3 regions of the Endozoicomonas sp. ALD068 genome follow, and region 3 is predicted to be linked to each of the others. Evidence: predicted binding sites of a transcription regulator. Region 3 holds the regulator's gene; each other region holds the start of a gene.

Region 1 (3,481 bases), 980 kb from region 3:
CAATGAAATCGAAAACGGCGCAAACGGTCTTCAGTCTCCGATCATCAAGTTCCTGGGCGACGATGTCACCATGAAGATTATGAAGCGTCTGGATGCCAGCAATGGCGATATCGTCTTCTTTGGTGCAGACAAAGAGAAGGTAGTCAACGAAGCTCTGGGTGCATTGCGTTGTAAGGTCGGTGCTGACCTGAATTTGTATACGAAAGAGTGGGCGCCACTGTGGGTTGTTGACTTTCCAATGTTTGAAGAAACAGACGACGGTGAACTGACCGCGCTGCACCATCCATTCACAGCGCCAACGACTTCACCTGAAGAGCTTGAAGCAAATCCTGCTGAAGCGCTTTCCCGTGCCTATGACATGGTTATCAATGGCTATGAAGTCGGTGGTGGTTCTGTTCGTATTCACAACCAGGAAATGCAGCAGACAGTATTTCGTATCCTGAAAATTGAGGAAGAAGAGCAGCAGGAAAAGTTTGGCTTCCTGCTGGACGCTCTTAAATACGGTGCGCCTCCCCATGGTGGTCTGGCGTTTGGGCTTGACCGTCTGGTTATGCTGCTGTGCGGGACCGATAATATTCGTGACGTTATTGCCTTCCCGAAAACTCAGTCCGCAGCCTGTCTGCTGACTCAGGCTCCGGGCGAAGTGGATGCCACCCAGCTACGCGATCTGAATATCCGTATTCGTCGTGATCCGGCGTCTGCAACCAGTCACTGAGCGTCTGCGGCTGTTCCAGAAAACGTCTGCGACCATTTTATAAATTGCTGAGGCCGGTTTTTACCGGCCTGTTCAAGAAGAGATAAAGGGTATTTTCTATGGCAGGTCATAGTAAATGGGCCAATATCAAACACCGTAAGGCGGCTCAGGACGCCAAGCGTGGCAAAATCTTCACCAAGATCATTCGTGAGTTGGTGGTGGCGGCCAAGCAGGGCGGTGGGAATATCGAGGATAACCCCAAGCTGCGTCAGGTGGTTGACAAGGCTCTGGGTGCCAATATGACCCGTGACACCATCAACAGGGCGATTGCTCGTGGTGCCGGTGGTGATGACGATTCCAACATGGAAGAAGTGACCTACGAAGGTTATGGTGCTGGCGGTATCGCGGTGCTGGTGGAATGTCTGACAGACAACCGTAACCGTACCGTTGCAGAAGTACGCCATGCTTTCTCCAAGCATGGTGGTAATCTGGGTACTGACGGTTCTGTAGCCTACCTGTTTGAGCGTAAGGGGCAAATCTTCTTCGAACCGGGTCTGGATGAAGACACTGTCATGGAAGCTGCTCTGGAAGCCGGTGCCGAAGATGTACTGACTAACGACGATGGCTCCATTGAAGTGGTCACTGAGTGGACTGAGTTCATGGCAGTAAAAGAAGCTATTGAAGCTGCAGGTTTGAAACCAGCGGGCGGCGAAGTAGCGATGATCGCTTCTACCCGGACTGAACTGGACAAAGACGGTGCTGAAAAAATCATGAAGCTGGTGGATCGTCTCGAAGACCTGGACGATGTGCAAAATGTTTACACTAACGCTGACATTCCTGCCGAAGTGATGGCGCAGCTGGACTAAGTTGTTCTGTCGGTGTGAAGAGCCTCGATAACGAAAGTGTCGGGGTTTTTTTGTTTCTGTTCCGGAGATACCAGCCCGGCTGGAATATCTGTGAACGCCCAGACATTGAAGCCTACCAGCAGCATAAACAATAGAATAATGATGCCTGTGATAATCATTAATGTTTTTAGCAGGTCGGACATTAATCGTTTCCGGATCATCTTGTGGAGTAAAACAGTCTTGAGCAAGAACAATGATCTTTGCGGTTCTCGCCACGAAAGTATTACCAGAGAAATACTAAGCTGCTTCTATCGTTACTCACAGGCAAATTTGGTAATTCAGTGTTCTTGAATTGTAAGTTTCTGATACCCACCGGCACCGCTGGTATATTGTATGGGTGTACAGTATCCTTTTGACATAACCATGACTTTGAACCCTCGCCTGTCAGATTTTTTTGGCAGAAGCTGTCGCACTCATTGACCCCGGGGGGCATCAAACGCTGTCATTGAAAATAGCGACATCTGACTTGAGAATACATTCTGAATGGCCATCCTGATGGGGATAGATCCGGGCTCAAGAATTACCGGCTATGGATTAATTGAAGAAGTAGGCAATAAAACACATTATGTGGCGTCCGGTTGTATTCGCATCCGGGAGGCGCCTCTACCTGAGCGCTTGCAGCAGATTTATGAAGGCATCAGCACTTTGATCGAACGTTACATCCCGCAGTCCGTTGGTGTGGAGCAAGTGTTTATGTCCAGAAATGCTGATTCGGCACTGAAACTGGGTCAGGCCAGGGCTGCGGCCATTGTGGCTGTGGTTAATCACAATATTGAGGTGTCGGAATACTCTGCCCGGCAGGTCAAGCAGGCTGTGGTTGGTAAAGGCTCTGCGGATAAGTACCAGGTAAAGCACATGGTGAAGTCGATCCTTGACTTGAATGATACCCCTCAGGCCGATGCTGCGGACGCTCTGGCGGTTGCTCTTTGTCATGCTCATACTCGTTCCAGTCTGGTCAGGATGGCGGGTGCTACGGGTACTCGACGTCGTCGTCTTACGGGGCAGTCTTAGTTTGGGTGGACACAAAGGTGAAAGGAAGCAATGCAAAACACCAGATCCAGGATCTGTTGTGGCGTGTAGATTTTCTTCAGTTCTTTCCAGTTCTCCGGACTTATGATCTGTTCTTTGTAGAGTTCTTCAGTGGTTTTCAGTAACAGGCGTTGTTTGTTGTCCCAGCCCGGTGCCAGATGGCCACGGGAAACCATTTGTACATCACTGGCTTTCAGTCCCGTATCCAGTGCACATTGAGCAATATCCGGGATCAGGTGTCTGGTATTGCAAATGTACGCACTTCTCAGGGCAACCAGAGCGCGATCTCTCATCGGGAGGCTGCTGTAGCCTTGTATATAACTGATGAAGCTGCGAGCAGGCTTATCAAGCTCAGGTGAGTTTGCCGGGCGTCCCGGGAAATCTTCCTTTAACAAAGATTTTTGTGACTTGATGAAAGGGATGGGAATAGGGCCACCGGATACAGCTGGGTGGTATTCACTGGCCAGGCCAGCCTCGGGCAGGATCTGCCAGAGTGATCCCAGAAATGTGCGAAGTTTCTTCAAGGGGGCAGCTCCTTCAGATCATCGAATTGAACTTCTCTTAGTGATTAGAGAGTGACAATTCTCAGGAGTTCTACGCCCTCGTCGTATTGTTAGGCGTTCTGACCTTATAGTCAGAAAATAAAAGATTTGGAAAACAGGATGATTGGAAGAATTCGGGGCCTTCTGGCTGACAAACAGCCCCCTCATTTGCTGATAGAGACCCATGGTATCGGGTATGAAGTGGAAGCTCCGATGTCGGTTTTTTATAAACTGCCGGACGTTGGTCAGGAGGTCGTGTTATATACCCACTTTGTAGTGCGCGAAGATGCTCAGCTCCTATACGGTTTTAG
Region 2 (3,481 bases), 4.7 Mb from region 3:
TCTCCCAGCTCCCTGAGCATGGCTCCGACAATTTCTGCGGTGCCACCGCCAATGCCGACATCCACTTCGTCAAAGATCATGCTGGGAATGTGAGAGGTTTGAGCGGTTATCACCTGAATGGCCAGACTGATTCTCGATAGTTCACCACCAGAGGCCACTTTAGCCAGTGCTCTGGGTGGTTGACCCGGGTTAGTCGTCACCAGGAATTCGACCTCTTCAGCACCATTGGCTGAGAGCATGCTGCCCTCTATCGGTGTCAGGGCAATGATGAACTCTCCGTGGGGCAGGCCGAGCAAAGCCATGCGTCTAGTGATTTTTTTTTCAAGTTGTCTGGCAGCAGACTGACGTTTTCTGGAGAGTTTTTCGCATTGGTTCTGAAACTCGGATTTTAGTTCGATCAGCTTTTGTTGTAATGCTTCAACCCGTTCATCGCTGAACTGGATGCTCTCCAGCTCAGAGCCAAGCGTGCTTTGCTTTTCCAATAACGCTTCGGGTTGAACCCTGTGCTTTCTCGCAAGGTCGTAAATAGCACTGAGGCGTTCATCCACATCCCGCATTCTGGCGGGATCGGCATCAAAATGATCGATAAAGTGATTGATTTCTCCTACCGCTTCCTCGACCTGAATTTGGGCAGAGGACATCATTTCAATTGTGTTGTTGATGGCTGGGTGATCTATTTGCAGATCGCTCAGGCGCTGCAGGCAGGTGGAGAGTTTCTGGAGAATGTTACCTGCCTCGTTGTCTGAGCAGATAGCATTGATTTCGTGACACACGGAAAGAGTGCCTTCAGCATGGGATAACTGTTTGAGTTCCTGCTCAAGTTGTTCCAGCTCTCCTTCCTGAAGCGATAGCTGTTCCAGCTCCTGAAGCTGATAGCTGAGCAGTTGCACTCGTTCATCCTGCTCCCTGCGATTATGGCTGAGAGTGGTCAGTTCATCATGTGTCTGGTTGAACTGATGGGCAGTGCGAGCCACTTCGGAGGCCAGTTTTTGTATGTCGGCATAATCATCCAGAAGCAGTCGATGGTTGCTTTTTTTCAGTAACGACTGGCTTTCATGCTGGCCATGGATATCAATTAACCGTTCACCAATGGCCCGAAGATCCGCAAGGGGAGAAAGAGTCCCATTGATATAGGCACGGGACCGTCCCTCTTTGGTAATGACTCTTCGGAGAATGCACTCATCATCACTGGCCAGATCTTTTTCTTGCAGCCATGCTTTTGCCGCAGTGCACTGGCTGATATCAAAAGAAGCGTGAATCTCAGCTTTGTCAGTACCCTGACGAACACAGTGACTATCGGTTCTGTCACCCGTTGCCAGACCGAGAGCATCCAGCATGATGGACTTACCGGCACCGGTCTCGCCGGTAATGACAGTCATTCCACAATGGATGTCCAGATCCAGCTGGTCAACGATGGCGAAGTTGCTGATGGACAGTTGGGTCAGCATGATAAATACCCGCTACTGTAGCTTTACTGTTTATATATACAGTAACCTGAAGTGTGCGATTCGTAAAGTCAGAGCTGAAAAAATCCACTGATCCTGAACTGAATGAGATGGGGGGGCGTTGTGATTTTGTTTTGCGGCCCGGTGTTTTGCGAAATGATCGCTTGCGTTAAAAAAACTGTTTTTCAGGTCTTGAATCCGGAATTCGTGACCCAATATACGTTTCATCTAAATGATTGCCTCCCGGTCGGAGATTCTGGAATGACAGTAGAAAGCAGCAAACCTGAAGAGCAGGTAACGGAAGAAGCCACAGAGCAGCAGGCAGAAGAAAGCCTGCTGAACGAAGAGGGTGGTGTTGAACTCGACAGTGAAGGTAATCTGACCGACGGCCTTGAGAGTCAGCTGGAAGCACTCAACGAAGAACTTGCCAGGGCGAAAGATCAGACTCTGCGTACTGCTGCTGAAATGCAGAACATTAAGCGTCGTGCCGAGCAGGATGTTGAAAAGGCTCACAAATTTGCTCTGGAAAAATTTGTTGACGCACTGATTCCAGTGGTTGATAGCCTGGAAAAAGGCATTGAAAGTGCCGAACAGGCAGAAGGGTCTCACGAAGCCCTGGTAGAAGGTATGAAGCTGACTCTGAAGCAGTTCCTGGATGCATTGGGACGCTTCGCGGTAGTTCAGGAAGACCCCAGTGGTCAGCCTTTTGACCCGAACTTCCATCAGGCCATGTCGATGGTTCCGAATCCCGATGTTGAAGCCAACACCGTGATTGATGTTTTCCAGAAAGGATACAAGCTGAATGGTCGTTTGATTCGTCCGGCTATGGTTGTTGTTTCCAAATAAGTGATTTTGCTGAGGAATATTCAAAAAAGAATATTTCAACAGCCTTGAAATCAAATCGATTGATCCCATATTGATTTCAAAGGCCAAAAACAGCTGCTCACCAGACACTGGCAAGCAGCCCTCAGCTGAAGAATTAAAGAATTGAACTAAAGAATTTCGTCCTGGAATCAGGGCAATGGAGAGATTGAACAATGGGTAAAATAATCGGTATTGATCTGGGTACCACTAACTCTTGTGTATCTATTCTGGATGGTGAAAAAGCCAAGGTTCTGGAAAATGCTGAAGGCGGTCGTACAACGCCTTCTATCATCGCCTTCACTGACGATGGTGAGACTCTGGTAGGTCAGCCAGCCAAGCGTCAGGCCGTTACCAATCCTGACAATACCCTGTTTGCCATCAAGCGTCTGATTGGCCGTCGTTTCAAAGACGATGTGGTTCAGAAAGACATCCAGATGGTTCCTTACAAGATTGTTGAAGCTGACAATGGCGACGCCTGGGTTGAAGTTAAAGGTGACAAAAAAGCGCCGCCTCAGATTTCTGCTGAAATCCTGAAGAAAATGAAGAAGACCGCTGAAGACTACCTGGGCGAGTCTGTTACTGAAGCGGTGGTTACCGTACCTGCATACTTCAACGATGCTCAGCGTCAGGCAACCAAAGATGCTGGCCGTATTGCCGGTCTGGATGTCAAGCGTATCATTAACGAGCCAACTGCTGCTGCTCTGGCCTACGGCATGGACAAGAGGCAGGGTGACCAGACCATCGCTGTATACGACCTGGGTGGTGGTACTTTTGATATCTCAATCATCGAGATTGCCGATGTTGACGGCGAGCACCAGTTCGAAGTACTGGCCACCAACGGTGACACTTTCCTGGGTGGCGAAGACTTTGACATGCGTTTGATCGATTACCTGGCAGAAGAGTTCAAAAAAGACCAGGGTATCGACCTTAAAGGTGACCCTCTGGCCATGCAGCGTCTGAAAGAAGCTGCTGAAAAAGCCAAGATTGAGCTGTCTTCTGCTCAGCAGACTGATGTTAACCTGCCTTACATCACTGCCGATGCAACCGGTCCTAAACATCTGAACGTTAAAGTCACCCGCTCTAAACTGGAGTCTCTGGTTGAAGACCTGGTTCAGCGTTCTCTGGAGCCATGTCGTCTGGCGGTTAAGGACTCCGACCTGGATCTGTCTGAC
Region 3 (3,481 bases):
TTCTGACTCTGCCGTCATAAACGAGCATCTTGATCAGATACTGTCTGTATGTTATCGAACCGAAAAGCTGGACCGTCCTGACCAGGACAGGTGCCTGGCCGACATCGCAGAAGACTTCGTGAAAGAGAAGACTCATGGAAAAATCAATAAGTTGTTTCATGGTCATTGTAAAACTCGACGAGAACTGATTACAACGGTAATTGGCAATGTGATGGAATTCGAGGGTATCTGGGAGAGGCCATTTTCTAAAGAAAAAACGGCCTCGGGCAAATTTATCTGCGCAGACGGAAGTATGATTGAAAACGTCAAGATGATGATGTCAACTGAAAACGTGCAATTTTTTGATAATGGAAAATTTGGCGCCATTGGCAAAAATTTCCGATCAGTGAATGGTGAAGATCTTAAATTAGTCGCAATAATAACCCCTGATGACAGTCCGACAGGGATTAACAACCTTGATTCTGATACAATCAATCACCTGATTGACGGATTAAATGGCCGTAAAAAAGAGATGGATCTAATGCTACCCAGGATAAAAATAGACGGCAGTTGTGACACTAATTTACTCGACAAAATTTCTCAGACATTTGGAGCCGATGTCATAAGGTCTGAAGATTTAACAAGATTAGGCCATCCCTCAAATTGTGATCTGGAAATTCTTCAGAAGACCAGAGTATCCATTAATGAAGAGGGAGCTTATGGTCAAGTTGCCACTGCCGCAACAAGAACACTCAGAGGCTTCGGTACAAAAAAACCACCACACTTTCATTTTGTCTCCCCTGGTTACATTGCCATTGTAGATGGACAAGGCAATCGGTTGGTGGAGATGCTGATTAAGGATGGCAGCTTTTTAGAATTTTATGCGGCCGGGAATGACTCAGCTGAAAGCTTGAAATCTAATGATTTGAAATCTGATAAAAGTTTGAAACCAAATGACTTGACAGCTGATAGCAAAATGACTCCTATCGAAAATTATAAAAATTACAGAAAAATAGATGAACCCAAAAAAGACGAAAAAATTATTGAAGAAACTATTAACTCTATAAAATATATGTTACCAGATGATGAATCTATTGATGTGAGTAAACTAATATACCATAAGTTTGATCCGAAAGAGGATTTTAATATCAAAAGTGCCAAAGCAGTTAAATCCAGATTAGCTATCCATACTGGTAGTAAGGATAATGCCCTTGATATCAGAGAAAGAATATTAGAATGGCTTGATTACAAACATGTAGATTTTGTTAAAGTTTGGCATGGTTTTGATGGCTTTGAAGTAGAAGTTTCAAATGATGCCTGGGATGCACTGCGGAAGAAATTAACTTCTACACAATCATAAATAAAATGCCAAATCCGGAGATTAACCACCTCCGGATTTTTTATTAAAAAAAGCTTCAGGGACTCAGCTTGCGAATTTCAGCCAACAACTCATCACTATGGTGGCAAAGCATGCCTCACCTGCACCATTGACGACCCTCTTGTCAGTTTTTGCTGGCCTGAACATAAGTACCTAACCAGTTGGTTTCGCATATTCTGGACGGCGGCTTTTTCCACCCTTCTGCGTTCCAACTCTGGTTGCGTAGCTAAGGCTACGCGCCCGTCGTTGCGCCTTGAAGGATGAAAAAATCCACTCGCCAGAATATGCGAAACCAACTGGCCAGGTATTTAATAACTTGCCACCACAAAAATACTGTATATAATCACAGATACTGTATAAAAAAACAGATTGAGAGACCATGATCAAACTGACTAAACGGCAATCCGAGATACTGGACCTGATCAAATCTCATATTGACGAGACAGGTTTCCCACCCACCAGAGCCGAAATCGCCAAGACCTTCGGCTTTCGCTCACCCAATGCTGCCGAAGAACATCTCAGGGCACTGGCCCGTAAAGGCGCTATCGAGATTACCCCCGGCGCCTCCCGCGGTATCCGTATTCCGGACAGCCAGCCTGAAGGCCTTCCGATTATCGGACAAGTTGCTGCCGGGAACCCGATCCTCGCCCAGGAACATATCGAAGACCACCTGATGCTCAATCCCGCTTTCTTCACCCCATCGGCAGACTTCCTGTTAAGGGTAAAAGGAATGAGCATGAAGGACATCGGGATTCTTGATGGTGACCTGCTGGCCGTTCACAAGACAACAGATGTTCGAAACGGTCAGGTTGTCGTCGCCCGGATTGAAGATGATGTCACCGTGAAAAGATTCGAGAAACAGAAAAACAAAGTATTGCTGCATCCGGAAAACGACGAGTTCGAAACCATAGTCGTTGATCTCACTCAGGATGCCTTTGCCATCGAAGGTTTAAGCGTCGGAGTCATCAGAAATCAGTCCTGAGACGGAATAAGATGAGCCTGACCATTACCAGAGACACTACTCACAACAGGCAGCTGTTGTTAAAGGCCCACTACGCTGAAGTGCGAATAACAAACAGCGTCCGGGCTATGCCAGAAGGAAGAATTTATGCTGTACCGAACCAGCAGTGAAAGGCACAATTTTTCAGCCCCAAGCTACCAGACCAATACAGTCTGCATTAACCCCTCGCGCCTAGAAAAGACTTTATCAGGAAAAACTGAAAAGTCTCTGAAGCCCAGTATTAATGAACTCATTCTTTCAGGTCAACCCTGGCAGGCAGAACAACTCCTGACGCCCATGCTCAGTCAGCTGTCCACTGACAGTGAACGTTGGTTGACCCTGATTCTGGCAGATGACACCAGAACCCTGCACTGGTTAAAGAATTGCGACTTAAATCATGACAAGGTGCAAATCTTTAGCTCCAACAATATTAATCAGACATTGGAACTCACCAGGAAAGCGCTGGCATCCGGAACCAGCCACACTGTCATCAGCTGGCTGGGGCATTTGGATAAAGGGTGGCTAACTAAGCTTGAAAGCGCAGCCAGGAATGGACAGTGTCAGGGGCTGGCTATTCGCAGTAGACAGGTTGCATGATGCCCGTCATTTTCATGAAAATGGAGTCAGTGCAGTACTCTGTTCTCAGGAATCTCTTCTTCAGAGGATTGCGGACGAGTGAGTTCAGCAACTTCACGCATGCCAGCATCAAACATGACCTTTGCCACTTGCAAATGGTCCCCTTCAAGATACTGTTTGGCTTCCTCTGAAAATTTCATAGTCAGCAGGGGCTCACCCTCGTCGTCACTGCTTCGCAGAACAATCTCTCCTGTTGGAAGTTCCACAATTTCCAAAAACGATGCAGCCATATTTCGTTCCATAAATAGCGTATAAGAGGGAGAAATCATGCAGCATTGTGACTTATGATGCAATAGGTCAGTAGAGAGTAATGCAAAGTGTTATTGCAGACTGGAAAGTAAAAACCCTTAAAAGAGCTGCAGCTTTTGCCCCCGTATTGCAGCATACACACGATAAACTGGAATTAATCAGGCTGTTAGCGACAGAGCAAAGCCCAACACTTTCGCACCATTCATCGTGCCATAATCAACAGGGCTGATCGCCTCAAC

The links. The regulator LexA, encoded in region 3, represses DNA repair genes until DNA is damaged. The targets are predictions, from matches to a motif close to TACTGTNTANNTANACAGTA.
Region 1: the regulator LexA is predicted to act here: its motif matches at 1,927-1,946, upstream of ruvC (crossover junction endodeoxyribonuclease RuvC).
Region 2: the regulator LexA is predicted to act here: its motif matches at 1,473-1,492, upstream of recN (DNA repair protein RecN).

What each region holds. Positions count from the first base shown of each region.
Region 1 covers NZ_JBLYNU010000004.1:933,067-936,547, forward strand. The annotation lists gene aspS (aspartate--tRNA ligase) at 1-715, shown strand, start outside; gene ACO6V5_RS02680 (YebC/PmpR family DNA-binding transcriptional regulator) at 814-1,560, shown strand; gene ACO6V5_RS02685 (hypothetical protein) at 1,557-1,742, opposite strand; gene ruvC (crossover junction endodeoxyribonuclease RuvC) at 2,083-2,610, shown strand; gene ACO6V5_RS02695 (carboxymuconolactone decarboxylase family protein) at 2,607-3,152, opposite strand; gene ruvA (Holliday junction branch migration protein RuvA) at 3,291-3,481, shown strand, end outside.
Region 2 covers NZ_JBLYNU010000004.1:6,571,385-6,574,865, forward strand. The annotation lists gene recN (DNA repair protein RecN) at 1-1,448, opposite strand, end outside; gene grpE (nucleotide exchange factor GrpE) at 1,707-2,291, shown strand; gene dnaK (molecular chaperone DnaK) at 2,483-3,481, shown strand, end outside.
Region 3 covers NZ_JBLYNU010000004.1:1,913,623-1,917,103, reverse strand. The annotation lists gene ACO6V5_RS06825 (serpin family protein) at 1-1,339, shown strand, start outside; gene lexA (transcriptional repressor LexA) at 1,737-2,339, shown strand; gene ACO6V5_RS06815 (SulA-like leucine-rich domain-containing protein) at 2,466-2,954, shown strand; gene ACO6V5_RS06810 (hypothetical protein) at 2,981-3,223, opposite strand; gene ACO6V5_RS06805 (PTS sugar transporter subunit IIB) at 3,401-3,481, opposite strand, start outside.